DNA from 3 places in the Pseudonocardia sp. ICBG601 genome. Region 3 is predicted to be linked to each of the others. Evidence: riboswitches for the same ligand, from Rfam matches in the RefSeq annotation. Region 3 holds a riboswitch; each other region holds the start of a gene.
The links. A riboswitch is a leader RNA that binds a small molecule or an ion and turns the genes downstream of it on or off. The one in region 3 is predicted to bind thiamine pyrophosphate.

Region 1 (9,481 bases), on a different contig from region 3:
CGTTCGCCACCGCGTTGATCAAGGGGTCGCGCAGCGCGATGGTGCCGCCGTCCCCGATGAGCTGCAGGATCACCCCCTGCCACGTGATGAACAACGCCAGCGTCACGACGAACGACGGCATCCCGATCCGGGCCACGAGGAACCCGGTGAGGCAGCCGATCACCACCCCGACGCCGACGGCGAGCCCCATCACGGTGAACGCGTTCGCCGGGACCCCGATCACGAGCACGACCGCGGTGAGCAGGCTGATCACCGACCCGGCCCACACCCGGACCAGCGCCGCGAGCACGGCACCGGCCAGCATGACCGCCGCCAGCAGGACGAACACGGTGGTGCCGGTGGCGCCGAGCACGTTGCCGTCGCTCATCAGGTGCAGCGCCATCAGCGCCGCGGCCAGCCCGGACGCCGTGCCGGCGGCCAGGTCGATCTCCCCGGTGAGCAGCACGAACATCAGGCCCATCGCGATGATGGTCGGACCGGCGCCCTGCTGGAGCAGGTTGGCGAGGTTGAGCAGACTCGGGAACGTGCCGCCCGAGTCGAGCACGCTGAACAGCACGAACAGCGCGGCCAGGCCGAGCAGCGCGGGCAGCGAGCCCAGGTCGCCGCCGCGCAGCCCGCGCAGGTAGGCCGTGATCGCCTCGCGGGTGGTGCGGGCGGTGGTGTCGATGCCGAAGTCGGCGGCCCGGTTGGCGGGGTTCGCCCGGCGGGCCGCGCTCTGCTCCTGCTCGGGCGCGGGCGTCCGTTCGGTCACGGTGTCTCCTCCCGGGCCGGCCGGGCCGGACGGGTCGGGGTGGGGGGCCATCAGGACACCGCCTGCTCGGGCCGCGGCAGCCCGAGCTCGCCGGAGCGGCCCGCGGTGATGAGCTGGACGACGTCGGAGTGGGTGACCTCGCGGGTCGGGACCTGCGCGACCATCCGGCCGAGGTAGAGGCAGGCGATCCGGTCGGACACCTCGAAGACGTCGGCCATGTTGTGGCTGATGAGCACGACGCCGAGGCCCTGCTCGGCCAGCCGTCGCACGAGGTCGAGCACCTGACGGGTCTGGGCGACGCCGAGCGCCGCGGTCGGCTCGTCGAGCAGCACGACGCGCGAGTCCCAGAGCACCGCCTTGGCGATGGCGACGGTCTGGCGCTGCCCGCCGGACAGCGACGCGACCGGGGTCCGGACCGAGGTGACGGTGCGGACCGAGAGCGACGCGAGGGTGTCGCGGGCGGCCTGCTCCATCGAGCCCTCGTCGAGCATCCAGGAGCGCCCGCGCTCGCGGCCGAGGAACATGTTCTGGACGATGTCGAGGTTGTCGGCGAGCGCGAGGTCCTGGTAGACGACCTCGATGCCGAGCTTGGCGGCGTCCGACGGGCCGGCGACGGTCACCGGAGCCCCCTCGAACAGCACCTCGCCGGAGTCGATCGGGTGGATCCCCGCGACGCACTTGACCAGGGTGGACTTTCCCGCGCCGTTGTCGCCGACGAGCGCGGTGACCTCGCCGGCGCGCACGGTCAGGTCGACGTCGTGCAGGACCTGCACGGCGCCGAAGCTCTTGGACACACCGCGCAGGGAGAGGATGGGGTCGGCCACTTCGGGCACCTTCCACGTGGGCGCCGGCCGGGCCGCGGCGGGATCACCGCCGCGGCCCGGACCGGCTGCGGGTCCTACTTGATGCCGAGCTGGCCGCAGGCGGCCTGGGTCTCGGCGTTGCAGATCTCCGAGGCCTTGACGTAGCCGGCGTCGGTGACCTTCTTGACCGAGTCCTTGGTGATCAGCTGCGGCTCGAGCAGCAGCGACTTGACGTCACGGTTGCCCTTCGGGTCCTCGACCGTCTGGGTGGCGACGCCGTCGGCGGCCGCGGTGTCGCCCTTGGCCAGGGCACCGGCGAGCTTCGCGGCGGCCTGCGCCTCCTGCTCGATCGGCTTGAACACCGTCATGTACTGGTCCCCGCGCAGGATCGCGGCGAGCCCGTCGGCGGTGGCGTCCTGGCCGGTGACCACGACCTTGCCGTTCAGGCCGTACTTGGCCAGCACCGTGACGATGGCGCCGGCGAGGCCGTCGTTGGCGGCGACGACGCCGTCGACCTTGCCGCCGTTGCCGGTGAGGATCTGCTCGAAGGTGGTGCCGCCGACCTGGTTGTCCCACTTGTCGATCTTCTGGCTCTGCACGAGCTTCAGGCCCCGGACTCGTACTTGGGCTTCAGCACGGTCTGCTGGCCGTTGTAGAACAGGGTCGCGTTGTTGTCGGTCGGCGCGCCCTCGATCTCGATGACCTGGGCGCCCGGCTTGTTGCCGATGCCCTGGACCAGGCCCTCGCCCTGCAGGGCGCCGACCTTCTCGTTGTCGAAGGAGACGTAGTAGTCGCTGACGCCGCCGAGGTTGAGCCGGTCGTAGTCGATGACCGGGATGCCCTGGGCCTTCGCCTTCTGGGCGACGGCGGTGCCGCCGTCGCTGCTGATCGAGGCGATGATCATGACCTTGACACCGCTGGAGATCATGCCGTCGGCCAGGGTGGAGAACTTCTGCTCGTCGCCCTGGGCGTTCTGGATGTCGGGGTCCATGCCCTCGGCGCGCAGCGCCGCGTCCAGCATGGGCTTGTCGAAGCCCTCCCAGCGGGCCGAGGAGTCGGTCTCGGGGAGGATCACCCCGACCTTCACCCCGCCGCCGGACCCGCCGGAGCCACCGCCGGCGGTGTCGTCGCCGCCGCCCGCGCTGTTCTGTCCGCAGCCCGCGACGGCCAGCAGCAGGCCGAGGCCCGCCGCCGCGACCGCCCGACGCAGCCGGGGACCGCGCCCCGTGTTCCGTGCCCCCATCGGGGTCTCCCTCCACGACGTTGTGGACCGCTCGCATGATCACGAACGGGTGAATGTTGCGAGCGCCAACGTATTGGGCGGAACCGGCTCCGCAACAGCCTTCTGAATCGAGACAGTTCCCGTTTCGTCATCACGATCCGGTCACGAACGCCTACTTTGTTGCCCTCGGGCACGATCCGGAGCGCCGGAACGCCGGCCCTGCCTCAGCCGCGCAGGGTGTCCAGCAGGTCCGCCTCGACCGCGGCCAGCGCCGGGTCGGTACGGCTGCGCGGACGCCCGGCGTCGACGACGAGCTCCCGCACCACCGTCGCCGGGCGCGGCGAGAACACCAGCACCCGGTCCGAGAGCAGGGCCGCCTCCCGCACGTCGTGGGTGATCAGGACCGTCGTCCAGCCGTAGCGGGCGCGCACCGACTCCAGCCAGTCCTGCATCGCGGTCCGGGTGAGTGCATCCAGCGCGCCGAACGGCTCGTCGAGCAGCAGCACCTGCCGGCCCGCGACGACGGTGCGCAGCAGCGCCGCGCGCTGACGCATGCCGCCCGAGAGCTCGCCCGGGCGGGCGTCCTCGAAGCCGGCCAGCCCGAACGGCTCGAACAGCGCGCGGGCGCGCTCGCGGGCCTCGCGGCGCGGCACGCGGGCGACCTCCAGCCCGAGGGCGGTGTTGTCGAGGACCGTGCGCCACGGGAACAGCAGGTCCTGCTGGGGCATCAGACCGAACGGGGCACCGCGCACCGGGCCGCCGTCGACCTCGATGTCGCCGGTCACCGTCGCCCGTCGAGGATGCCCGCCAGGGCCCCGAACAGCGTCGACTTGCCGCATCCCGACGGCCCGACGAGCGACACGAACTCCCCCGGCGCGACGTCCAGGCTCACCCCGGACAGCACCGGCAGGTCGCCGTAGGACACCGACAGGTCGCGCACCACGACCTTCACCGCGCACCTCCCCCGTCGTGGTCGGCCACGTACCAGGGCGTGACCAGGCGCTGGAGCAGGAAGGTCAGTGCGAACAACGTCACCGACAGCACGGCGGTGACACCGACCGCGGCGAGCACCAGGTCGGTGCGGAACTGGTTCTTCTGGAGCTGCATGAAGATCCCCAGGCCGGCCCGGGCGCCGACGTACTCGGCGAAGATCGCCCCGGTCACCGCGTAGGTGATCGCGATCCGCAGCGCCGTGAAGAACGACGGCAGCGCCCCCGGCAACCGCACGTAGCGGAACCGCTGCCAGCGCGAGGCACCCATCGACCGCAGCAGGGCGGTCGCGGCGCGGTCGGTCGCGGCGAAGCCCTCGATCAGCCCGACCGCCACCGGGAAGAACGTCACCAGCGCGATGACCAGCACCTTCGGCAGCAGGCCGAAACCGAACCAGATGATGAGCAGCGGGGCGATCGCGACCACCGGCAGCGTCTGCGAGGCCACCAGGAGGGGGGTCAGCGCCCGCCGCAGCCAGGGCGAGAAGTCCACCGCGACCGCCGCGGCCCAGGCCAGCGCCATCGAGACGGTGAACCCGATCAGCGTCACCTGGACCGTCGGGAGGGTGTTCGCCCAGAGCTCGGCCCGGAACGCCCAGCCCTGCTCGACCACCCGCAGCGGCGAGGGCAGCACCTGGGGCCGGGTGCCGGCGACGGTGACCGCGACCTGCCAGGTGAGCAGCAACGCGGTCACCAGCGCGACGGCCGGCCACAGCCGACGGGTCACGGTGCCAGGTAGTCGTTGGTGAACCAGGTCGAGAAGTCCGGCTTCTGCCGCACCGGGGCCCCGTCCGGCCCCGCGACGGTGCCGGTGTCGTAGAGGAACCCGGAGAAGCCGGCCCACTGCTGCGGGGTCTGGAACCCCACGCGGCCCCGCGCGTCGCGCAGGAAGCGCTCACTGAGCATCTGCGCGCCCCGGTCGACCAGCTCGTCGGAGGTGAACGCGCCGGGGTTGGCCTCCTTCAGCATCCGCGCCGCCGTCGCCGGGTCCTGTGCGGCCAGCGCGTAGCCCTTCTGGACGGCCTGCACGAACCTGCGGGCGGTGTCCGGGTTGTCCCGCAGCCAGGTCGAGTTGCCCAGCAGCAGCACGTTGTAGGAGTCCGGGAAGCCGTAGTCGGTGTAGCGGAAGGTACGGATCGGCTCGCCCCGCAGCTGTGCCTCGATCCCCTCGACGTTGACGAACGGCTCGGTGAAGTCGGCCTGCCCCGAGTAGAGCGCCTCGTAGGCGGCGGTGGACAGCACCTCGGTGCGGAAGTCTCCGCGCCCGCCGTCGGCCCGGATCACGGCCTGCATCTTCTGGTTCTCGCCGGGCCCGCCGAACCCGGCGTAGACCTTCCCGTCCAGGTCGCGCGGCCGCGTGAGGTCGGACCGGTCGGCGCGCACGGCGATCTCGGTGGCCCAGTGCTGCAGGATCGCCATGACCGAGGTGATGTCGGCACCCGCGGCCCTGGAGAAGGTGAACGAGTCCTGGAAGCCGATGCCGAAGTCCGCGGCGCCGGAGCCGACCAGGGTGTCCGGCGAGGTCTGGTTGTAGGGCAGGAACTCGACGTCGAGGCCGGCGTCGCGGAAGTAGCCCGCCTGCTGGGCGGCGAACAGCCCGATGTGGTTGGTGTTCGGCGTCCAGTCCAGCGCGACGCGGATCGGCCCGCCCCCGGCCGCGGCCCCGGAGCCGTCGCCCGCGGCGCAGCCGGACAGGGCGAGCGCGAGCGCCAGCACGACGGCCAGTGGACGGAGAGCACGTGACAGCACGGAGCGGCCTCCCTACGCCGGTGTGACCCGGATCAGGTTCGAACGGTCGGCGGCCGGTCCTGCCGCCCTCTCAGCCTCGGTGCGCGGGCTCCCGCGGTACGTCCGGAGACCTTACGCGGCCCGCCCGGTCCCGCCGGGGCGACGTCGGTCGCACCGCGCCGTTCGGACACCCCCCGTCACCGGAGCCGCGACTTCGGTCACCTGCGGTGATCGGTCGGACGCGCCGGGCGAGCCGCCGTCCGCGGCGGTGACCACGATCGTTATCCTCACCCACCACACCCGCGACGCTGTGTCACGGACCTCGCTCGCGGGAGCTGACGCGGAAGGGACGAGATGGCGGCCTCGCTCTGGACCTCCGGCACGACCGGGCGGCCGATGCCCGACCCGGCACCCGCCCTGGTGCGGGTCGCGTTGCAGGCCGGTTCCGTCTCCGTCGCGCACGCGGACGTCGCCGCGATGCTGTCCGGGATCTGCGTCGCACTGGTGCCCGCCGCCCGGGTCGGAGGTGCGGCGCTGCTGCTGCGCGAGCCCGCCGACCCCCGCGACGCCGAGGCCCGGCGGGTCTTCGGGTCCGACACCGCCGCCCTGCGCCTGGGCGAGCTGCAGCGCCGGGCCGACGCCGGGCCGGGCCCCGCCGCCGAGCGCGGCGACCGCACCCTGACCACGCCGGACCTGACCCGGACCGGGCCGCCCGAGCTGGCCGCGGCCGCGGCCGACTGCGGCCTGGTCCGCTCGCTGTCGGTGCCGGTCCCGGTCGCCGGGCGTACCGCGGGCGCCCTGCAGCTGTTCGCCCGGGGCGGGCCCGACGACCCGCTGGGCGAGCGGCTGGTCGTCGCGCTGGCGCCGGTGGTCACCGCACTCGCGGCCCGGCTCACCGACGTCCGCGAGCTGGCCCGGCTGCAGCTGGGCACCGCGGCGTCCGCGGTGCCCGAGCAGTCCGACGCGGTCGACCGCACCGCGCTGATCCCGGCGGCCCGCCGCTCCCCCGCGGCACCGGTGGCGCCGCGGGTGCCCGCCCAGCGGCAGGCCCGGCACCGCCGGCGCGACCAGACCTGATCCCCGGGGTCAGGTCTCCGGCCGGTCCTCGCGGGCCGCGCCCCGTTCGAGGAGCTGCTGGTGCTCCTGCAGGTAGGCCGACGCGCGCTGGCGGCTGACCCCGAACAGCCTGCCGATCCCGGCGATCGACTCGCCCTCGCCGTGCAGCGCGACGGCCTCCTCACGGCGGAACCTGCCACCCACGGCGCCCAGGCCGTCGAGGGTGCGGGTGAGGGTCTCGACGATCAGCAGCCGTGCCTCGCGCGGGACGATCTCCCGCCAGCTCAGCCCCTGCGCCCGCAGTTCCTGCAGCTCGGCCACCCGTAGGCGGGCCGAGGACAGCGCGGCGACCGACGCGTCCAGCTGGGCCGCGAGGGCGGCCAACGCGGTGTCGGCGTCGTCCGCGGGCCGGTCGCGGAGGTCCGCTCCGTCGTCCGCACCACGCTCGGTCGTCGTCACGCCGTCGAGCGTACGGGGGCGGCGACGACGGGCGGTGGCCGCGGCGTACCGTGATCCACGCAAGGGGGTTGCTCCCTCGAACAGGGCAATCCCGACAGTACGTGTGGAGGACGCGAATGGGCCGGTACGACGTCGTCATCGTCGGCGGAGGATCCGCGGGGGCGGTGCTGGCCTCGCGGCTCACGGAGGATCCCACACGCCGGGTGCTGATGCTCGAGGCGGGCCGCCCCGACCACCGCTGGGACCCGATCATCCGGATGCCCGCCGCGCTGTCCAAGGCGTGGGGCAACCCGCGCTACGACTGGTGCTACGTCACCGAGCCCGAGTCGGGTCTGGCCGGGCGCCGGATCGCCGTCCCGCGCGGGAAGGTCCTGGGCGGCAGCAGCAGCATCAACGGGATGGTCTACCAGCGGGCCCACCCGGGCGACTACGACCGCTGGTCCCGCCTGCCCGGCTGCGAGCAGTGGAGCTCGGCCCACCTGCTGCCCTACTTCCGCCGCCTGGAGCGTCGGACCTCCGAGCACGGCACCCCGCTGCCCGACGGCGGCCACGGCCCGCAGATCCTCGAGCAGGCCCCGGCGGCCGGCCCGCTGAACGCGGCGTTCCTGGCCGCGGCCCAGCAGGCCGGGCACGCGCTGGTCGACTCGACGAACGGTCCGGTCCAGGAGGGCTTCTCCCGCACCGAACGCACGATCTCGCGCGGGCGCCGCTTCTCGGCCACCGACGCGTGGCTGCACCCGGTCGCCGGCTCCCGGCCCAACCTGACCGTGCGCACTGGCGCCCTGGTCCGCGCGCTGCGCACCGACGCCCGCGGCACCCGGGTCATCGGGGTCCGCTACCGCGCCTCCGACGGCACCATCCGCGACGTCGACGCCGGCGAGACGATCCTGGCCGCCGGTTCCATCGCGACACCGCAGCTGCTCCAGGTGTCCGGTTTCGGTGACCCGGAGCACCTCGCGGGCATCGGCGTCGAGACCCGGGTGGCGCTGCCGGGGGTCGGCGCGAACCTGCAGGACCACCTCGCGGTGCACCTGCAGCACGCCTGCTCCCAGCCGATCTCGCTGGCGCCGCGGCGGGCACCGCACCGGCTGCCCGCCGCGGCGGCCCGCTGGCTGGTCTCGGGCACCGGGGTCGGGGCGAGCAACCACTTCGAGATCGGCGGGTTCGCCTCCACCTCGATGGCCGGGGACATCCCGGACGTGATGATGCTGTTCGCGCCGGTCGCGATGCGCTTCGCGCCGGACGTCCCGCCGGTCGGGCACGGCTACGAGATGCACGTCTCGGTGATGGCGGGCGACGTCCGGGGGACGGTGCGCGCGGTGTCCCGCGACACCGCGGTCCCGCCGCGCCTGGTGCAGAACTACCTGGTCACCGACGGCGACCGGCGTCGCTGGGTGGAGGCCGTCGGCCTGGCCAGGGAGATCCTGAACCAGCCGGCGTTCGCCGACCTCGACGCCGGGGAGACCTTCCCCGGGGAGGCCGTCCGCTCCGACGCCGAGATCCTCGACTGGGTGTCCCGGCGCGCCCAGAACGGGCTGCACCCGACCAGCACCGCGCGGATGGGCACCGACGCCGACGCCGTCGTGGACCCGTCGACGCTGCAGGTGCACGGCACCGAGGGCCTGCGGGTCGTCGACGCGTCGATCTTCCCGGACGCGCCCAACGCCAACACCTACGGCCCCGTGGTGGCGGTGGCAGAGCGGGCCGCCGACATCGTCACCGGCGCGACCCCGCTGCCCGCCGACCCGGCGCCGTCGCGGCGGGCCGGGACGCACGAGGGCACGGGCTCCGGACAGGAGCCGTTCGCGCCGGCATCCTGAGGCGCCCGACCTCCTGACACCCCCGACATGCCGAACGGGGCGGGGATCCGATCGGATCCCCGCCCCGTTCGCGGGTCTGTGTGTGGGGCCGCGGCGGCCCCGGGCGTCACTCCCCGGTCTGCACCTGCACCCCGGACTCACGCAGCTTCTCGGCGTGGGCACGACCGTGGTGGTTGCAGAACAGGAGTTCCCCACCGGAGGGCAGGATCGCGCGCACCTTGGCAGCCGCACCGCAGCGGTCGCAACGGTCGGCAAGGGTCAGTTCGGGCCGGGTCAGCGTTTCGGGCTGCATAGCGGTCTCCCTCCGTCGCGGCGGCGGGCTTCGGGCGCTCGCCGCCGTATCACTGTGACGACCGCACGAGCGGCTCGCCCACACCTGTACAGACGCTCGAGGCCCCTGTACGTGTTCCCGGGATGCGTCGCGACGTCCGTCACGTGTGGCGCGGGCCGCACGGTCCGGTGGCGCCGCGATGTACCCGCGGTGACCGATTGCGTATGAAGTTGACTGCGTGTGAATCATGCGGGGAACTCGGCCGACGTGCAAGCGCGCCACGGTAAATACGGTGTGTCGCGGACTACGGTGGGCGAGTGAGTCCCCGCCCGTCGCCCGATCGTGTTCCCGCTCCGCTGCTGTTCCTGGCCGGTGGGATCTC
Region 2 (9,481 bases), 3.0 Mb from region 3:
GACGGTCTGGCGCTGCCCGCCGGACAGCGACGCGACCGGGGTCCGGACCGAGGTGACGGTGCGGACCGAGAGCGACGCGAGGGTGTCGCGGGCGGCCTGCTCCATCGAGCCCTCGTCGAGCATCCAGGAGCGGCCGCGCTCGCGGCCGAGGAACATGTTCTGGACGATGTCGAGGTTGTCGGCCAGCGCGAGGTCCTGGTAGACGACCTCGATGCCGAGCCGGGAGGCGTCCGACGGGCCGGCGACGGTCACCGGCGCCCCTTCGAACAGGACCTCGCCGGAGTCGATCGGGTGGATACCCGCGACGCACTTGACCAGGGTGGACTTGCCCGCGCCGTTGTCGCCGACGAGCGCGGTGACCTCGCCGGCGCGCACGGTCAGGTCGACGTCGTGCAGGACCTGCACGGCGCCGAAGCTCTTCGACACACCGCGCAGGGAGAGGATGGGGTCGGCCACTTCGGGCACCTTCCACGTGGGCGTCGGCCGGGCCGCGGCGAGGTCTCCGCCGCGGCCCGGTCCGGCTGCGGGTCCTACTTGATGCCGAGCTGGGTGCAGGCGGCCTGGGTCTCGGTGTTGCAGATCTCCGAGGCCTTGACGTAGCCGGCGTCGGTGACCTTCTTGACCGAGTCCTTGGTGATCAGCTGCGGCTCGAGCAGCACCGACTTGACGTCGCGGTTGCCCTTCGGGTCCTTGACCGTCTGGGTGGCGACGCCGTCGGCGGCCGCGGTGTCGCCCTTGGCGAGGTCACCGGCGAGCTTCGCGGCGGCCTCGGCCTCCTGCTCGATCGGCTTGAACACCGTCATGTACTGGTCCCCGCGCAGGATCGCGGCGAGCCCGTCGGCGGTGGCGTCCTGGCCGGTGACCACGACCTTGCCGTTCAGACCGTACTTGGCCAGCACCGTGACGATGGCGCCGGCGAGGCCGTCGTTGGCGGCGACGACGCCGTCGAACTTGCCGCCGTTACCGGTGAGGATCTGCTCGAAGGTGGTCCCGCCGACCTGGTTGTCCCACTTGTCGATCTTCTGGCTCTGCACCAGCTTCAGCGCCCCGGACTCGTACTTGGGCTTGAGCACGGTCTGCTGGCCGTTGTAGAACAGGGTGGCGTTGTTGTCGGTCGGCGCGCCCTCGATCTCGATGACCTGGGCGCCCGGCTTGTTGCCGATGCCCTGGACCAGGCCCTCGCCCTGCAGGGCGCCGACCTTCTCGTTGTCGAAGGAGACGTAGTAGTCGCTGACGCCGCCGAGGTTGAGCCGGTCGTAGTCGATGACCGGGATGCCCTGGGCCTTGGCCTTCTGGGCGACGGCGGTGCCGCCGTCGCTGCTGATCGAGGCGATGATCATGACCTTGACGCCGCTGGAGATCATGCCGTCGGCCAGGGTGGAGAACTTCTGCTCGTCGCCCTGGGCGTTCTGGATGTCGGGGTCCATGCCCTGGGCGCGCAGCGCCTTGTCCAGCATGGGCTTGTCGAAGCCCTCCCAGCGTGCCGAGGAGTCGGTCTCGGGGAGGATCACCCCGACCTTCACCCCGCCGCCGGAGCCGCCGGAGCCGCCGCCGGCGGCCTCCCCGCCGCCGCCCGCGCTGTTCTGTCCGCAGCCCGCGACGGCCAGCAGCAGGCCGAGGCCCGCCGCCGCGACCGCCCGACGCAGCCGGGGACCGCGCCCCGTGTTCCGTGCCCCCATCGGGGTCTCCCTCCACGACGTTGTGGACCGCTCGCATGATCACGAACGGGTGAATGTTGCGAGCGCCAACGTATTGGGCGAGACCGGTTCCGCGACAGCCTTCTGAATCGAGAGAGTTCCCCTTTCGTCATCACGATCCGGTCACGAACATCGACTTTGTTGCCCTGCGGCACGATCCGGACGGTCGCAACGGCGACGGAACGTGCCGTCGCGGGCGACGACGGCCGGCCCTGCCCCGGGTCGGGCCCGCGTCAGCCCCGCAGGGTCTCCAGCAGGTCCGCCTCGACCGCCGCCAGGGCCGGGTCGGTACGGCTGCGCGGCCGCCCGGCGTCGACGACGACCTCCCGCACCACGGTCGCCGGGCGCGGCGAGAACACCAGCACCCGGTCCGAGAGCAGGGCCGCCTCCCGCACGTCGTGGGTGATCAGGACCGTCGTCCAGCCGTAGCGGGCGCGGACCGACTCCAGCCAGTCCTGCATCGCGGTCCGGGTGAGCGCGTCCAGCGCGCCGAACGGCTCGTCGAGCAGCAGCACCTCGCGCCCCCCGACGACGGTGCGCAGCAGCGCCGCGCGCTGGCGCATGCCGCCCGACAGCTCGCCCGGGCGGGCGTCCTCGAAGCCGGCCAGCCCGAACGGCTCGAACAGCGCGCGGGCGCGCTCGCGGGCCTCGCGGCGCCCCACGCCGGCGACCTCCAGCCCGAGGGTGGTGTTGTCGAGCACGGTGCGCCACGGGAACAGCAGGTCCTGCTGGGGCATCAGGCCGAACGGGGCGCCGCGCACCGGGCCGCCGTCGACCGCGATCCCGCCGGTCACCGTCGCCCCGTCGAGGATGCCCGCCAGGGCCCCGAACAGCGTCGACTTGCCGCACCCCGACGGCCCGACGAGCGATACGAACTCCCCCGGCGCGACGTCCAGGCTCACCCCGGACAGCACCGGCAGGTCGCCGTAGGAGACCGACAGGTCGCTCACCGCGACCTTCACCGCGCACCGTGTCCGTCGTGGTCGGCCACGTACCACGGCGTGACCAGGCGCTGCAGCAGGAAGGTCAGCGCGAACAGCGACACCGACAGCACCGCGGTCACGCCGACGGCGGCGAGCACCAGGTCGGTGCGGAACTGGTTCTTCTGCAGCTGCATGAAGATCCCCAGGCCGGCCCGGGCGCCGACGTACTCGGCGAAGATCGCCCCGGTGACGGCGTAGGTGATCGCGATCCGCAGCGCCGTGAAGAACGACGGCAGCGCCCCGGGCAGCCGCACGTAGCGGAACCGCTGCCAGCGCGAGGCCCCCATCGAGCGCAGCAGCGCGGTCGCGGACCGGTCGGTCGCGGCGAAGCCCTCGATCAGCCCGACCGCCACCGGGAAGAACGTCACCAGCGCGATGACCAGCACCTTCGGCAGCAGGCCGAACCCGAACCAGATGATGAGCAGCGGGGCGATCGCGACCACCGGCAGCGTCTGCGAGGCCACCAGCAGCGGGGTCAGCGCCCGGCGCAGCCACGGCGAGAAGTCCACCGCGACCGCGGCCGCCCAGGCCAGCGCCATCGAGACGGTGAACCCGATCAGCGTCACCTGGACCGTCGGCAGGGTGTTCGCCCACAGCTCGGCCCGGAACGCCCAGCCCTGCTCGAGGACCCGCAGCGGCGAGGGCAGCACCTGGGGGCGGGTGCCGGCGACGGTGACCGCGACCTGCCAGGCGACCAGCAGGGCGGTGACCAGCGCCGCGGCCGGCCACAGCCGGCGGATCACGGTGCCAGGTAGTCGTTGGTGAACCAGGTCGAGAAGTCCGGCTTCTGCCGCACCGGGGCGCCGTCCGGCCCCGCGACGGTGCCCGTGTCGTAGAGGAACCCGGAGAACCCGGCCCACTGCTGCGGGGTCTGGAACCCGACGCGGCCCTGCGCGTCGCGCAGGAAGCGCTCGCTGAGCATCTGCGCGCCCCGGTCGACCAGCGCGTCGGAGGTGAACGCGCCGGGGTTGGCCTCCTTGAGCATCCGGGCCGCGGTCGCCGGGTCCTGCGCGGCCAGCGCGTAGCCCTTCTGGACGGCCTGCACGAACGCGCGTGCCCGGTCGGGGTTGTCGCGCAGCCAGGTCGAGTTGCCCAGCAGCAGCACGTTGTAGGAGTCCGGGAAGCCGTAGTCGGTGTAGCGGAAGGTGCGGATCGGCTCGCCGCGCAGCTGCGCCTCGATGCCCTCGACGTTGACGAACGGCTCGGTGAAGTCGGCCTGGCCGGAGTAGAGCGCCTCGTAGGCGGCGGTGGACAGGACCTCGGTGCGGAAGTCGCCGCGCCCGCCGTCGGCCCGGATCACGGCCTGCATCTTCTGGTTCTCCCCGGGCCCGCCGAACCCGGCGTAGACCTTGCCGTCGAGGTCGCGCGGGGACCGGATGTCGGTGCGGTCGGCGCGCACCGCGATCTCGGTGGCCCAGTGCTGCAGGATCGCCATCACCGAGGTGATGTCGGCGCCCGCGGCCTTGGAGAACGTGAACGAGTCCTGGAAGCCGATGCCGAAGTCCGCGGCGCCGGAGCCGACCAGGGTGTCCGGCGAGGTCTGGTTGTAGGGCAGGAACTCGACGTCGAGGCCGGCGTCGCGGAAGTAGCCCGCCTGCTGGGCGGCGAACAACCCGATGTGGTTGGTGTTCGGCGTCCAGTCCAGCGCGACGCGGATCGGCCCGCCCCCGGCGGAGCCGCCGGAGCCGTCGGCCGCGGCGCAGCCGGACAGGGCCAGCGCGAGCGCCAGCGCGACGGCGAGCGGACGGAGAGCACGTGACAGCACGGAGCGGCCTCCCTACGCCGGTGTGACCCGGATCAGGTTCGAACGGTCGGCGGCCGGTCCTGCCGCCCTCTCAGCCTCGGTGCGCGGGCTCCCGCGGTACGTCCGAAACCTTACGCGGCCCACCCGGTCCTGCCGGGCCGGCGTCCGTCGCACCGGACCGGCCGGACACCCGCGGTCACCGGAGCCTCCGGTTCCGTCACCTGCGGTGATCGTCGGGACGGGCCGGGCGAGCCGCCGTCCGCGGCGGCGACCACGATCGTTATCCTCGCCACCACACCCGCGACGCTGTGTCACGAACCCCCGCTCGCGGGAGCTGACGCGGAAGGGACGAGATGGCGGCCTCGCTCTGGACCTCCGGCACGACCGGGCGGCCGACGCCCGACCCGGCGCCCGCCCTGGTGCGGGTCGCGTTGCAGGCCGGCGCCACCTCCGTCGCGCACGCCGACGTCGCCGCGATGCTCTCCGGGATCTGCGTCGCGCTGGTGCCCGCCGCCCGGGTCGGGGGTGCGGCGCTGCTGCTGCGCGAGCCCGCCGACCCCCGCGACCCCGAGGCCCGGCGGGTGTTCGGCTCCGACACCGCCGCCGTGCGCCTGGGTGAGCTGCAGCGCCGGGCCGACGCCGGGCCGGGCCCCGCCGCCGAGCGCGGCGACCGCACGCTGACCACCCCGGACCTGACCCGGTCCGGGCCGCCCGAGCTGGCCGCCGCCGCGGCCGACTGCGGCCTGGTCCGCTCGCTGTCGGTGCCGGTCCCGGTGGCCGGGCGCACCGCGGGCGCCCTGCAGCTGTTCGCCCGCGGCGGGCCCGACGACCCGCTCGGCGAGCGGCTGGTCGTCGCGCTGGCGCCGGTGGTCACCGCACTCGCGGCCCGGCTCACCGACGTCCGCGAGCTGGCCCGGCTGCAGCTGCGCGCCGCGCAGCCGTCGGTGCCGGAGCAGCCCGACGCGATCGACCGCACCGCGCTGATCCCGGCGGCCCGCCGCTCCCCCGTGGTGCCGGTGGCGCCGCGGGTGCCCGCCCAGCGGCAGGCGCGGCACCGCCGGCACGACCAGGGCTGAGCGGGGGTCAGGACTCCGGGCGGTCCTCGCGGGCCGCGTACCGGTCGAGGAGCTGCTGGTGTTCCTGCAGGTAGGCCGACACGCGCTGGCGGCTGACCCCGAACAGCCTGCCGATCCCGGCGATCGTCTCGCCCTCGCCGTGCAGCGCGACGGCCTCCTCGCGGCGGAACCGGCCGCCGACGGCGCCCAGGCCGTCGAGGGTGCGGGTGAGGGTCTCGACGATCAGCGGCCGCGGCTCGCGCGGGACGATCGCCCGCCAGCTCAGCCCCTGCGACCGCAGCTCCTGCAGCTCGGCCACCCGTTCGCGGGCCGAGGACAGCTCGGCGACCGACGCCTCCAGCTGGGCGGCGAGGGCGGCCAGCGCGGCGTCGGCGTCGTCCGCGGTACCGGCGCGGAGATCCGCTCCGTCGTCCGCACCGCGCTCGGTCGTCGTCACACCATCGAGCCTACGGGGGCGGCGGTGACGGCCGGTGGGCGCGGCGTACCGTGATCCACGCAAGGGGGGTTGCTCCCTCGAACAGGGCAATCCCGACAGTAGGTGTGGAGGGCGCGCAATGGGCCGGTACGACGTCGTCATCGTCGGCGGGGGATCCGCGGGGGCGGTGCTGGCCGCCCGGCTCACCGAGGATCCCACGCGCCGGGTGCTGATGCTCGAGGCGGGCCGGCCCGACCACCGCTGGGACCCGATCATCCGGATGCCCGCCGCGCTGTCGAAGGCGTGGGGCAACCCCCGCTACGACTGGTGCTACGTCACCGAGCCCGAGGCCGGTCTGGCCGGGCGACGGATCGCCGTCCCGCGCGGGAAGGTCCTGGGCGGCAGCAGCAGCATCAACGGGATGGTCTACCAGCGGGCCCACCCGGGCGACTACGACCGCTGGTCCCGCCTGCCCGGCTGCGAGCAGTGGAGCTCGGCCCACCTGCTGCCCTACTTCCGCCGCCTGGAGCGGCGGATGTCCGAGCACGGCACCCCGCTGCCCGACGGCGGCCACGGCCCGCAGGTCCTCGAGCGCGCCCCGGCCGCGGGTCCGCTGAACGCGGCGTTCCTGGCCGCGGCGCAGCAGGCCGGGCACGCGCTGCTCGACTCGACGAACGGTCCCGTCCAGGAGGGCTTCTCCCGCACCGAGCGCACGATCTCGCGCGGGCGCCGCTTCTCGGCGACCGACGCCTGGCTGCACCCGGTCGCCGCCTCGCGGCCCAACCTGACCGTCCGCACCGGTGCCCTGGTCCGCGCGCTGCGCACCGACGCCCGCGGCACCCGGGTCATCGGCGTCCGCTACCGCGCCTCCGACGGCACCCTCCGCGACGTCGACGCCGGCGAGACCCTGCTGGCCGCCGGCTCCATCGCCACCCCCCAGCTGCTCCAGGTGTCCGGCTTCGGCGACCCGGAGCACCTCGCCGGCATCGGCGTCGAGACCCGGGTGGCGCTGCCCGGGGTCGGCGCGAACCTGCAGGACCACCTCGCGGTGCACCTGCAGCACGCCTGCTCCCAGCCGATCTCGCTGGCCCCGCACCGGGCCCCGCACCGGCTGCCCGCCGCGGCGGCCCGCTGGCTCGTCTCGGGTACCGGGATCGGGGCCAGCAACCACTTCGAGATCGGCGGGTTCGCCTCCACCTCGATGGCCGGGGGCATCCCGGACGTGATGATGCTGTTCGCGCCGGTCGCGATGCGCTTCGCGCCGGACGTCCCGCCGGTCGGGCACGGCTACGAGATGCACGTCTCGGTGATGGCGGGCGACGTCCGCGGGTCGGTGCGGGCGGTGTCCCGCGACACCGCGGTCCCGCCGCGCCTGGTGCAGAACTACCTGGTCACCGACGGCGACCGGCGTCGCTGGGTGGAGGCCGTCGGCCTGGCCCGGGAGATCCTGACCCAGCCGGCGTTCGCCGGCCTCGACGCCGGGGAGACCTTCCCCGGCGAGGGCGTCCGCTCCGACGCCGAGATCCTCGACTGGGTGTCCCGGCGCGCCCAGAACGGTCTGCACCCGACCAGCACCGCGCGGATGGGCACCGACGCCGACGCCGTCGTGGACCCGTCGACGCTGCGCGTGCACGGCACCGAGGGCCTGCGGGTCGTCGACGCGTCGATCTTCCCGGACGTGCCCAACGCCAACACCTACGGCCCGGTGGTGATGGTGGCCGAGCGGGCCGCCGACATCGTCACCGGCGCCACCCCGCTGCCCGCCGACCCGGCGCCGTCGCGGCCGGCCTGGGGCCCTGGCACCGGTCCGGAGCCGCTCGCACCGGTGTCCTGAAGACCCCTGACATGCCGAACGGGGCGGGGATCCGATCGGATCCCCGCCCCGTTCGCGGGTCTGTGGTGGGGCGCGGTGGCGCCCCGGGCGTCACTCCCCGGTCTGCACCTGCACCCCGGACTCACGCAGCTTGGCTGCGTGCGCGTTGCCGTGGTGGTTGCAGAACAGGAGTTCCCCACCGGAGGGCAGGATCGCGCGCACCTTGGCGGCCGCTCCGCAGCGGTCGCAACGGTCGGCAAGGGTCAGTTCGGGCCGGGTCAGCGTTTCGGGCTGCATAGCGGTCTCCCTCCGTCGCGGCGGCGGGCTTCGGGCGCTCGCCGCCGTAGCACTGTGACGACCGCACGAGCGGTTCGCCCACACCTGTACAGACGCTCGAGGCCCCTGTACGTGTTCCCGGGATGCGTCGCGACGTCCGTCACGTGTGGCGTGCGCCGCACGGTTCGGTGGCGCCGCGATGTACCCGCGGTGACCGATTGCGTATGAAGTTGACTGCGTGTGAATCATGCGGGCAACTCGCCCGACGTGCAAGCGCGCCACGGTAAATACGGTGTGTCGCGGTCTACGTTGGCCGGGTGAGTCCCCGCCCGTCGCCCGATCGTGTTCCCGCTCCGTTGCTGTTCCTGGCCGGTGGGACCTCGATGTACGTGGGGGCCGCGCTGGCCGTCGGGCTGTTCGACCGGCTCGCGCCGTCGGCGGTCGCCGAGCTGCGCCTCATCGGCGCCGCGCTGGTGCTGCTGGCGTGGCGCCGCCCCGGCCGCGACGCCTGGCGCGGCGTCCGGCTCGTCCGCGCGGGGACGTTCGGGCTGGCCACGGCGCTGATGAACGTCGCCTACTACGAGGCGATCGCACGGCTGCCGCTCGGCACCGCGGTGGCGGTCGAGTTCACCGGCCCGGTCCTGGTCGCGGCGCTCGCCTCGCGCCGGTTCCGCGACGTCGGCGCGGTCGGCCTGGCCGCGGCGGGCGTGCTCCTCATCGCCGACGTCCGCTGGTCCGGCAGCCCCGCCGGGGTGCTGTGGGCGCTCGGCGCGGCGGCGATGTGGGCGGCCTACATCGTGCTGGGCAAGCGGGTCGCGCGGGCCGGTTCCGGCATCGACGACCTGGCGACCGGGTTCACCGTGGCCGCCGTCGTCCTGGTCCCGCTGCTGTTCACCGGGGGTGCGGGCGCCGCGACCGGGTTCGGCGTCGCGAACCTCGCGCCGCTCGCCGATCCGGCGGTGCTCGGCCTGTCCGTCGGGCTGGGTGTGCTCAGCTCGGTGGTCCCCTACGTGCTCGACCAGGTCGTGCTGCGCCGGGTCGGGCAGGCCCGGTTCGCGGTCCTGCTGGCGCTGCTGCCCGCCACCGCGACGCTGGTCGGGCTCGTCGTCCTCGGTCAGCTGCCGGGGCCGCTGGAGGCCGTGGGGATCGCGCTGGTCGTCGCCGCGGTGGCCCTGCGGTCCCGCGACGGCGACGAACCCGTCCCCGTCCCGGCCACGTCCGCCCGGGATCGGGCCGCCCCGTCCTGACCGCTCCGTCCTGACCGCTCCGGAGGCGCGACGTCCGCACGGTGATCCGCAGCCCGCGCGGTGATCCTTAGTTCGCGCGGTGATCCGCAGCCCGCGCGCTGATCCGCAGCCCGCGCGTGTCCGGACGCGCGCGCCGAGCGGATCAGCGCGCGCGGAACGGATCACCGTGCGCCCGGCCGCGCCGTCGCCGCGGTGACGCCACGCCCTCGACGCGGTGGCGCCGCGGCCCC
Region 3 (9,481 bases):
GCTCGGTCGTGTGAAGGTCACCACTTCGGGTGATCGTCCGGCGCAATCGTGGCCTCCCGGACGTTCCCCCGGGGCGAGCCGCCGCACCGACGATCACTGCAAGGAGCCATGCCACACCAGCGCCCCCCGGAGCCCGGCTTCGGCGACGCCCCCCGTGGCGTCCCCGGCCCGGCCCGTCCCCCCGCCCAGCCGTCCGCTCCCCGACCCGGTACCGGTCGCCCGGTGGCCGCCCCCGACGCCCCGCGGCTGCCCCGCCAGCGCACCGCGCACCCGCCCCGCACGCACGGCGGCCGGGTCCCGCAGCCGCCGTCGGGCGCCGTCCGCGGACGGACCACGCAGACCCCGCCCGGTGGCCGTCCGGTGAACCCGGTCGTGCCCGGGCCGGGCGTGCCGGATGGGACCCCGCCCGGCGGGCGTCCGCGCACCCGGGTGCTGCCGCCCGCGTCGGACACGACCCGCGCGGCCGGTCCCGGCGGTCCGGTGGGCCCGGTCGGCGGTGGACCGAACGGGCCCGGTGGGTCCGGAGGCTCGGGCGGGTCCGGTGACGGCTCCGGCGACGCCTCGTCGGACACCACGAAGGCGAGCGGCCTCAAGGCCGACCTCAGCCCGACGAAGATCGCAGCCGGCGCCGGCGCGGCGATCGTCACAGCGGTGCTCGGCTCGTTCCTCGGCGCGGTCGGCACGGTGATCGGCGCGGCGCTCGGCTCGATCATCTCGACGCTGGCCACCACGCTGTTCACCCGCTCGCTCGAGGTCAGCAAGGACAAGGCACTCGAGCTGAAGGACAAGGCGACCCGGCGCGGCAAGGGCGTCGCCGAGGGCACCGCTGTCGCCGCGCAGAACGGTGCCGGCCACGGTCTCGCCGGGCCCACCGGCGAGGAGACGGTGCTGCTGGACCCGTGGCAGACACCCGGCGGCACCACCCGCGCCGCCGGAGCGGGCCACGGCCGGTTCCGCCGGGTCCGGGTCACCCGCAAGACGGTGATCGTGTCCGCGGTGCTCGGCGTCGTCACCTTCGCGGTGTCGATGTTCCTGATCTCCGGCATCGAGTTCGTGAAGGGCTCGTCGCTGTCCGGCTCGTCCGGGACCTCGGTGAGCAACGTCGTCCGCGGCGGTGCTCCCCCCGCCCAGCAGGAGAACGACCGGGGCGAGGGCTCCGGGGGCGACTCGTCGACGTCGTCGTCGAGCTCGACCTCCACCGAGGAGTCGGGGACCAGCACGTCGGAGTCGTCGACCAGCACCCGTGACCGGGACTCCGGTCAGGACGGCTCGGGCTCGTCGAACCCGCTGCAGGACGGGCTGAACCGGGTCCTGCCGACCCAGCAGCCGGGCTCCGGCCAGTCGGGTCAGGACTCGGGCGGGCAGAACTCCGGCGGCCAGGGCTCGGGCAACCAGGGCTCGGGCCAGGGGTCCGGCACGCAGAACTGACCCGCGTGCCCGCGGCGCCGGATCCCGGCGCCGCGGGGCCGGGCTCAGCGCAGACGGGCCCGAAGCGCCGCCGCGGCCGCGCGCGGGTCCTCGGCCTCGGTGATCGCCCGGACGACGACGATCCGGTCCGCACCGGCGTCGAGGACCTCGTCGAGGCGGTCGCCGTCGATGCCCCCGATCGCGAACCACGGCCGCGCCGGGGCCCGTCCGGCGACCGTGCGCACCAGGTCCAGGCCGGGTGCCGGGCGTCCCGGCTTGCTCGGGGTCGGCCAGCACGGGCCGACGCAGAAGTAGTCGACGCCGTCCTCGTCGGCGGCGGTCAGGGTCTCGGCGGGGCTGTGCGAGGACCGGCCGACGAGCACGTCGTCGCCGACGACCCGGCGCGCCCACGCCACCGGCAGGTCGTCCTGGCCGAGGTGCAGCACGTCGGCGCCCGCGGCGAGCGCGACGTCGGCGCGGTCGTTCACCGCGAGCAGCGCGCCGTGCCGGCGGCAGGCGTCGGCGAGCACCTCCAGTGCGGCGAGCTCGGCGCTCGCCTCCAGCGGCCCGTCGGGCCCGCCCTTGTCCCGCAGCTGGACGATGTCGACCCCGCCGGCGAGCGCGGCGTCGGCGAACTCCGCCAGGTCACCGCGCGCGGTGCGGGCGTCGGTGCACAGGTAGAGACGGGCGTCGGTGAGGCCGTCGAGCCGGGCGCGCCGGGTGTCGCCGGTGCCGGGACGGGTATCGGTGTCGGACACGGCTCGCAGGCTACGGCGTAGCCTGGGCCCCGGACGACGACGAACCACGGGAGCCCGGACAGCGGGCTGAGAGGGGATCCGCGACGCGGTCCCGACCGTCGAACCTGATCCGGGTCATGCCGGCGCAGGGAGTGAGGTGGATCCGATGAGCGCGAGTGCCGGACGGCTGGTCGTCGCGGGTGCGGGGGCCGTCGGCCTGTCCGTCGCCCGCGCGGCGGCCCGCGACGGCTGGTCGGTGACGGTGTTCGATCCGGCCCCCGGCCGCGGCGCGTCCTGGGTGGCCGGCGGGATGCTCGCCCCGGTCACCGAGGCCTGGCCCGGCGAGGAGGACCTGCTCGCCCTCGGGCTGGACTCGGTCGCACGCTGGCCGGAGTTCGCCGCGGCCCTGTCCGCCGACGCCGGCACCGACGCCGGGCTGCACCCGGAGGGCACCGTCGTCGCCGCGACCGGGTCCGGGGACCGCGCCGAGCTGACCGCGCTCGCGGACTACCTGGAGTCCCTCGGCCGCGACGTGCACCGGCTGACCGGCCGTGAGCTGCGCCGCCTCGAACCCGCGCTGGGCCCGGAGGTCCGCGGCGGCCTGTCGGTGCCCGACGACCCGTCGGTGGACAACCGGCGGCTGCTCGCCGCACTGGCGACCGCGGCCGGGCGGGCCGGGGTCGTCGTCTCCGACCGCGGGGTCGCGCGCGTGCTCGACGACGGCGTCCGTGTCACCGGCGTGCGGCTCGCGGACGGGACCGAGGTCGCGGCGGACGCGGTCGTCGTCGCGGCGGGGGCGCACTCGTCGTCGCTGCACCCGGTGCTCGACGGGCTGGTCCGCCCGGTGAAGGGCGAGATCCTGCGGCTGACCCGGCGCGCCGGGGCGCTGCCACCGCCGTCGCGGACGGTGCGGGCGCTCGTCGACGGACGGCCGGTCTACGCCGTGCCGAGGACGCTGCCCGGGTACGGCGACCTCGTCGTCGGCGCGACGACGGCGGAGAACGGATTCGACACCGACGTCACCGTCGGCGGGGTGCGCGACCTGCTGCGCGACGCCGAGCGGATCCTGCCCGGTATCGCCGAGTACGCGCTGACCGAGACCGCGGCCGGGCTGCGGCCGGGCAGCCGGGACAACCTGCCGCTGATCGGGCGCACCGGGCCCGACGGGCTGATCGCGGCGACCGGGCACGGCCGCAACGGGATGCTGCTGGTACCGGTGACCGCGGCGGCCGTCGCGGCGCTGCTGCGCGGCGACGACGTGCCGGAACCGGTCCGCGCGGCGGACCCGCGACGGTTCGCCCCGGCCGCCGCCGGGGCACGCGAGGAGGGGAACCACTGATGCGGATCGTGCTGAACGGCGAGCACCGCGACGTCGACGACGGCGCCGACCTCGCCCGGATCCTGGCCGAGGCCGGGCTGCCGGAGCGGGGGATCGCCGTCGCCGTCGACGGGGAGGTCGTGCCGCGTACGTCGTGGGCCGGGCACCGCCCCGCCGACGGCGCGCGGGTCGAGGTCCTGACCGCGGTACAGGGAGGATGAGCATGGCTGTGCAGACCGACAAGCTCGCGTTCGGCGACCACCTGTTCGACTCGCGGCTGGTGATGGGCACCGGTGGTGCCGCGAACCTGGAGATCCTGGAGCGGGCGCTGGTCGCGTCCGGCACCGAGCTGACGACGGTGGCGCTGCGACGCGTCGACGTCGCGGGCGGGACCGGGCTGCTGGACCTGCTGCGCCGCCTCGGGATCGCCGTGCTGCCCAACACCGCGGGCTGCCGGACCGCCGCCGAGGCGGTGCTCACCGCGCGGATGGCGCGCGAGGCGATGGAGACCGACCTGGTGAAGCTGGAGGTCGTCGCCGACGAGACGACCCTGCTGCCCGACCCGGTCGAGCTCCTCGACGCCGCCGAGCAGCTCGTCGACGACGGCTTCACCGTGCTGCCCTACACCAACGACGACCCGATCCTCGCCCGTCGCCTGGAGCAGGTCGGGTGCGCCGCGGTCATGCCGCTGGGCTCGCCGATCGGCACCGGGCTGGGCATCCGCAACCCGCACAACATCGAGATGATCGTGGCCGCCGCCGGCGTGCCGGTCGTGCTCGACGCCGGGATCGGCACCGCCTCCGAGGCGGCGCTGGCGATGGAGCTGGGCTGCGACGCCGTCCTGCTCGCCACCGCGGTCACCCGCGCCGCCGACCCGGAGCGGATGGCGCGCGCGATGCGCCGCGGGGTGGAGGCGGGGTGGGACGCCCGGCACGCCGGCCGGATCCCGCGCCGCTACCGGGCACAGGCGAGCTCCCCCGAACGCGAGGACTGACGGTCCGGCGCGTTCCGCGGAACGCGCCGGAACCGATCGGGAGGCCTCAGGCGGGGGTGACGCCGTCGGCGTGCCGCCGGGCCAGGGCGCGGTAGAAGTCCGGGTTGGTCCGCACCCACCAGCGGGCCTGCTCGGTCAGCTCGCCGCGCTCCTTCGCCGCGGAGCCGAGCATCAGCCGGTCGGCGGGCAGCTCGGAGTTCGGCGCGACCGTCGACCCGGCGGCGACCATCGCGCCCTCGCCGATCCGGGCACCGTCCTGCACGGTGCTGCCGTTCCCGACGACCGCCCGTGCCCCGATCACGGCACCGTGCACCACGCACAGGTGCCCGATCGTGGCGCCCTCGCCGATCTCGGTGACCGGGTCGTCGCCGCCGTGCAGCACCGACCCGTCCTGCACGTTGGCGCCGGCGCGCACGACGATCGGCCCGAGGTCGGCGCGGAGCACGGCGTTGTACCAGATCGAGGCGCCCTCCTCGACGCGTACGTCCCCGACGAGCGTCGCGGTCGGGGCGACGAAGGCGTCCGGGTGCACGGTGGGGGAGAGGCCCTCCAGGGCGAACAGCGGCATGGTCGACAGCTTCGCACCCGCCGCGGTGCCCGTCGGTAACGAGACCGCGTCGTCGCCCGGTCGTTGCGTCCTCGCCCGGTCGTCGTCGTGCCGTCGCTCAGTCGTGCGGGTGCGCGTGCAGGCCCAGGTCGGACAGCTCCAGCGCGGCCAGTGCCGCCACGACGGCGGGGTCCCCGGACCGCCACGCCGCCGCCGGGTCCGGCGCGACCCGGACCAACCGCGACACCGGCACCCGGGACAGCGCCCGCACGGCCAGCAGGTCCGGCGCGGCGGCCCGCGCGGCGACGGCGGCACCGGCCCGCCGGGCGTAGCGCAGCCGCAGCGGCAGCCAGCCGAGCAGCACCGGCAGCAGCATCACCAGCGGGACGACGACCAGCGCCCCCGCCGCGAGGGTGCCGACGGCGTCGCCGAACTCCCGCCCCGCCGCGACGAGCTCGGTGCCCGCCCCCGCGGCCGGATCCAGCGCGCGGGCCAGGTCGGACCCGATGAACGGGATCGCCCCGACCGCCCCGGCGACCCCGGTGAAGGCGTCGGAGACCCGCCCGCCCGCGACGACCAGCGAGTCGCCGGGCCCCCGCAGCGCGGACAGCCCGTCGTGCACGGCCACGCCGGCGGTGACGGCGAGGACCGTCCACAGCAGCGCGACGACGTCGGCGACGACCTGGCGGGCGATCCGGTCGGGACGTTCGGCGTACCAGCGCATCGGTCCTGTCTACCGGGGCCGGAAACCGGTCGTCCCCGCGGCCCGCCCGTGCTCTGCTGGGCGGGTGGACCGCTCGCTCTCGCTCAACCGCGCCTCCTGGGACGACCGCGCCCCGCTGCACGCGCAGAGCCCCGACTACGGCGTGGACGCGCTCGTCGCCGATCCCGCACGGCTGTCCGGGGTGGTCCGCTTCGACGCCGACCGGCTCGGCCCGGTCGCCGGCCTGCGCGTCGTGCACCTGCAGTGCCACATCGGCACCGACACGCTGTCGCTGCACCGGCTCGGCGCCCGGGTCACCGGCCTGGACTTCTCCCCGGCCTCGCTGGAGCAGGCCCGCGCCCTCGCGGCCCGCGCCGGAGCCGACATCGACTACGTCGAGTCTGACGTCCTGCGCGCCGACGAGGTCCTGCCGCACCACGGGTTCGACGTGGTCTACACCGGCATCGGCGCACTCTGCTGGCTGCCGAGCGTCACCCGGTGGGCGGCGGTCGTCGCCCGGCTGCTCGCGCCCGGCGGCCGGCTGTTCGTCCGGGACATGCACCCGTTCCTCGGGACCCTCGACGAGCACCTCGCCGTCCGCCACCCCTGGTTCGAGACGACCGAACCGCTGGAGTTCGACGACGACAGCAGCTACGTCGCCACCGCACGCCCCCTGACCGCGACCGTGACCCACGAGTGGAGCCACGGCCTCGGTGAGATCGTCACCGCGCTGCTCGACCAGGGACTGACGCTGACCGGTCTCACCGAGCACCGGACCGTCCCCTGGGAGGCCCTGCCCGGCCGGATGGCCGAGGACGACGACGGCGAGTGGCACGTGACCGACGGCCTCCCCGACGTGCCACTGAGCTTCACCGTCCAGGCGACGCGCTGACCTGGCCGGTCACGGGTGCGCCGACCCGGTCCGGGCGTGGATGCCGGGTGGGTGGGCCGACGTCGCGTTCCGCGGAACGCGGTCCGTCCCCTCGCTCGCCGGTTCCGCGCCGGTCTCCCGCGGGGCTCCCACCGGCCCGGTGCGCCGCAGCCCGCGTCGGCTCCCGGCCGGGTGCGTGCTCGGCCGCCCGGCGGAGGACCTGCGGGGTTCAGGCCGCGGCGGCCGTCGTGCCGGGCGGGAGCAGGGCGTCGAGGATCGGCTCGGGGTCGAGCCGGTCGCCGTACCAGTCCGGGGTGAGGGTGCTGCGATCGATCCGCAGCCGGGCCCGCGTGTTCCGTTCGACGAGGGACTCGGCGCTGCCGTCCAGCGGTCTGCCCGTGGCCTCGACGGGGGTGCCGTCGGGCCGGTGGAACAGCCAGTCCTCGCCGGGTGGGCGCAGGACCAGGTAGCCGTGGTCGTGCACCAGACGGTGGTGGAACGAGCAGAGCAGGACCAGGTTGTCGACGTCCGTCGGCCCGCCCCGCAGCCAGTGCCGGACGTGGTGGGCGTGCAGGTGGCGGGTGTGGTGGCACCCCGGGAACCGGCAGGAACCGCCGCCGTCGGCGGTCAGTGCGGCGATCTGCGCCGGGCTCGCCAGGCGCCTGCTCCGGCCGAGGTACATCCGGTTCGCGGCGCGGTCGGTGAGCAGCACGCGGGCCCGGGCGTCGCAGGCCAGGCGCTCGGCGGTGCTCGCGGCGATCTCGGGGCCGCCGGCGAGCCGCGCGGTGCCGGTCCCCGCGTCGACGACGACCGTCACCCGCGCCGCGCCCCGCTCCACCACCGCGCCACCGGCCGCTCCCGGCTCGCGGACGACCAGGTCCAGCAGGGCGTCGGCCCGCCGGGCGGCCAGGGTGTCGACGACGGCGCCCGGGGCCTGCTCCTCCGTGCGGCGGGCCTGTTCGTGCGGATCGGGCCCGTCCCATCCCGACCGTCGCCCCTCACGTGCGGCCGGATCGTCGGTGTCGTCGTCGCCGGGCGGCGTGGTGGGGCCGGCGGGAGCCGGGCGAGCGGCGGCGACCCCGGCCTCGATCGCCGCGACCAGGAGGGCGCCGTCCTCGGGAGTGAGCCGGGCCCGGACGACCAGGGACCCGTCGACGTCGTGGTGCCAGCTCACCCCACGCCGGGCGGCGAGGTCGCGCGGCGGCGCGCAGCGTCGGCGGACCGCCCGGACGACGGTCTCGACATGGCTCGCGGTCCCGCCCAGCGCGAGGTCCAGGAGCACCTGCTCGGCGTCCGGCCCGGCCGCGGCCCGCGGAGGATCGTCCGGCTTGGTGCCCCCGTGCGACTCCGGAGCGGCGACCGCGACCTGCCGGCTCCCCGTGCCGACCCACGGACCGGTGTCCCCGGCGGGTGACGTGGTGGCCCCGTCCGCACTCCCGGCGTCCGACAGGTCGGAGCCGGCGCCCGATCCGCGGCCGTCTCCGGCGCCGTGACCCGTGCTCGTGCCCGTGCCGGACACGACTCCCGCTCCCCGGACGGCGTCGTCAGGCCCTTCCCGTGATGCGCCGTCGACCGATGCCCCGCCGGAGTCGTCGTCGGGATCGCTGCCGGGGCGACGGAGCGGCTCCGTGGCGGAGGCCGGCGAAGCGGCGGCGGCCATGCGGTCGAGGACCGCATCGTCCGCGCCGACGAGGCGGGTGACGGCCCGGACCTTCGAGTAGGAGATCCGGCCGGCCGCGAACGCCTCGGTGATCCGGGGCAGCCGGGTCAGCGCGTGCGCGACGCGCAGGTGCTCGGTGGCGGTGCGCAGGCTCATCCCCGCGCGCCAGGTCAGCCAGTGGGCGCAGGACCGGACGCCGACGCCGCACCAGCCGCCGCGGTCGTCGAACTCGGCGAGCAGGCGCAGGAACCGGCACTCGGCGGCGGCGATGTGGCCGGCGAGACCGAGGAGCTCGGACTCGAGATCCGGCAGGCTCAGCTCACCGGCGGGCGTGGTCGTGAGGGTGGAGGTCGGCACGGCACTCTCCTTCGTCGAACGTGTGTTCGATCGGAGTGTGCCGGGTGGGTCCGACAGTTCCGGTCCGCACCGACGGTGGGATCCGGCCCGGACCGGGGCGATCGCGTTCCGCGGAACGCGGCCGCGCGGTTGCGTGGTCGCCTACGTCCGCAGGTCGGAGAGACGGACGGACTGTCCGCCGGACCCCTCCCGGTCCACCGGCCGGCGGGCATCCGGGCCCGGGATCGCGTTCCGCGGAACGTGCGCCGGGGTGTGGGAGCGCGGTCCGGCCGCCTGTCGGGGTCCGGGTGCACGGGGACTGTCGAGGCCGTCCGTGGGGACCGCGCCGCGGGCGCGGTACGCGGGCTCGACCACGGCGCTCCGAGAGCGGACCGCGTTCCGCGGAACGCGATCCGGAGTCGTCGACGACGCCCCTCGGCTCGCGCGCACCCTCACGCTGTGCCGCTGTGCCGCTGTGCCGCTGTGCCGCTGTGCCGCTGTGCCGCCGTGACGTGAGGAAGGGCGGGCGGAGAGGGGTGGCCGGGACGTCGGGGTCAGAGGAGGCCGAGCTTGGTGGCCGCGTAGACCGCCTCGGCACGACGCGACACCATCAGCTTGCGCATCAGGTTGCCGACGTGGAACTTGACCGTCGTCTCGGAGATGAACAGCTCGGCACCGATCGCGCGGTTGGACAGCCCCCGGGCCAGCAGGCGGAGCACGTCCAGTTCACGGTCGGTCAGCCGTTCCCGGTCGGGCATCCCGCCGGACAGCGACCGCACCATCGCCGACGCCGACCGGGCGTCGAACGCGCTCTCCCCACGGGACACCGCGCGGATCGCGCGGACGAGCTCGGTGGTGTCGACGTCCTTCACCACGTAGCCGCGGGCGCCGGCCTGCACCGACTCGAC

Region 1: another riboswitch for thiamine pyrophosphate. It lies ahead of KPL57_RS09325 (ABC transporter substrate-binding protein); the one in region 3 lies ahead of thiO (glycine oxidase ThiO).
Region 2: another riboswitch for thiamine pyrophosphate. It lies ahead of KPL57_RS44565 (ABC transporter substrate-binding protein); the one in region 3 lies ahead of thiO (glycine oxidase ThiO).

Annotation. Positions count from the first base shown of each region.
Region 1 is NZ_JAHLJA010000026.1:28,522-38,002, reverse strand. It holds partial or broken gene KPL57_RS09350 (sugar ABC transporter permease) at 1-802, opposite strand, end outside; gene KPL57_RS09345 (ATP-binding cassette domain-containing protein) at 802-1,575, opposite strand; partial or broken gene KPL57_RS09340 (sugar ABC transporter substrate-binding protein) at 1,650-2,797, opposite strand; gene KPL57_RS09335 (ABC transporter ATP-binding protein) at 3,001-3,561, opposite strand; gene KPL57_RS69510 (ATP-binding cassette domain-containing protein) at 3,558-3,728, opposite strand; gene KPL57_RS09330 (ABC transporter permease) at 3,725-4,492, opposite strand; gene KPL57_RS09325 (ABC transporter substrate-binding protein) at 4,489-5,514, opposite strand; TPP riboswitch at 5,506-5,619, opposite strand; gene KPL57_RS09320 (hypothetical protein) at 5,848-6,570, shown strand; gene KPL57_RS09315 (hypothetical protein) at 6,580-7,008, opposite strand; gene KPL57_RS09310 (choline dehydrogenase) at 7,125-8,828, shown strand; gene KPL57_RS09305 (hypothetical protein) at 8,935-9,120, opposite strand.
Region 2 is NZ_JAHLJA010000148.1:3,175,455-3,184,935, reverse strand. It holds gene KPL57_RS44585 (ATP-binding cassette domain-containing protein) at 1-456, opposite strand, end outside; gene KPL57_RS44580 (sugar ABC transporter substrate-binding protein) at 531-1,679, opposite strand; gene KPL57_RS44575 (ABC transporter ATP-binding protein) at 1,931-2,647, opposite strand; gene KPL57_RS44570 (ABC transporter permease) at 2,656-3,423, opposite strand; gene KPL57_RS44565 (ABC transporter substrate-binding protein) at 3,420-4,445, opposite strand; TPP riboswitch at 4,437-4,550, opposite strand; gene KPL57_RS44560 (hypothetical protein) at 4,778-5,500, shown strand; gene KPL57_RS44555 (hypothetical protein) at 5,508-5,936, opposite strand; gene KPL57_RS44550 (choline dehydrogenase) at 6,055-7,749, shown strand; gene KPL57_RS44545 (hypothetical protein) at 7,840-8,025, opposite strand; gene KPL57_RS44540 (DMT family transporter) at 8,388-9,251, shown strand.
Region 3 is NZ_JAHLJA010000148.1:216,773-226,253, reverse strand. It holds gene KPL57_RS30100 (hypothetical protein) at 223-1,428, shown strand; gene thiE (thiamine phosphate synthase) at 1,473-2,174, opposite strand; TPP riboswitch at 2,205-2,313, shown strand; gene thiO (glycine oxidase ThiO) at 2,311-3,483, shown strand; gene thiS (sulfur carrier protein ThiS) at 3,483-3,683, shown strand; gene KPL57_RS30080 (thiazole synthase) at 3,686-4,456, shown strand; gene KPL57_RS30075 (gamma carbonic anhydrase family protein) at 4,503-5,024, opposite strand; gene KPL57_RS30070 (hypothetical protein) at 5,122-5,727, opposite strand; gene KPL57_RS30065 (class I SAM-dependent methyltransferase) at 5,792-6,598, shown strand; gene KPL57_RS30060 (HNH endonuclease signature motif containing protein) at 6,807-8,594, opposite strand; gene KPL57_RS30055 (response regulator transcription factor) at 9,128-9,481, opposite strand, start outside.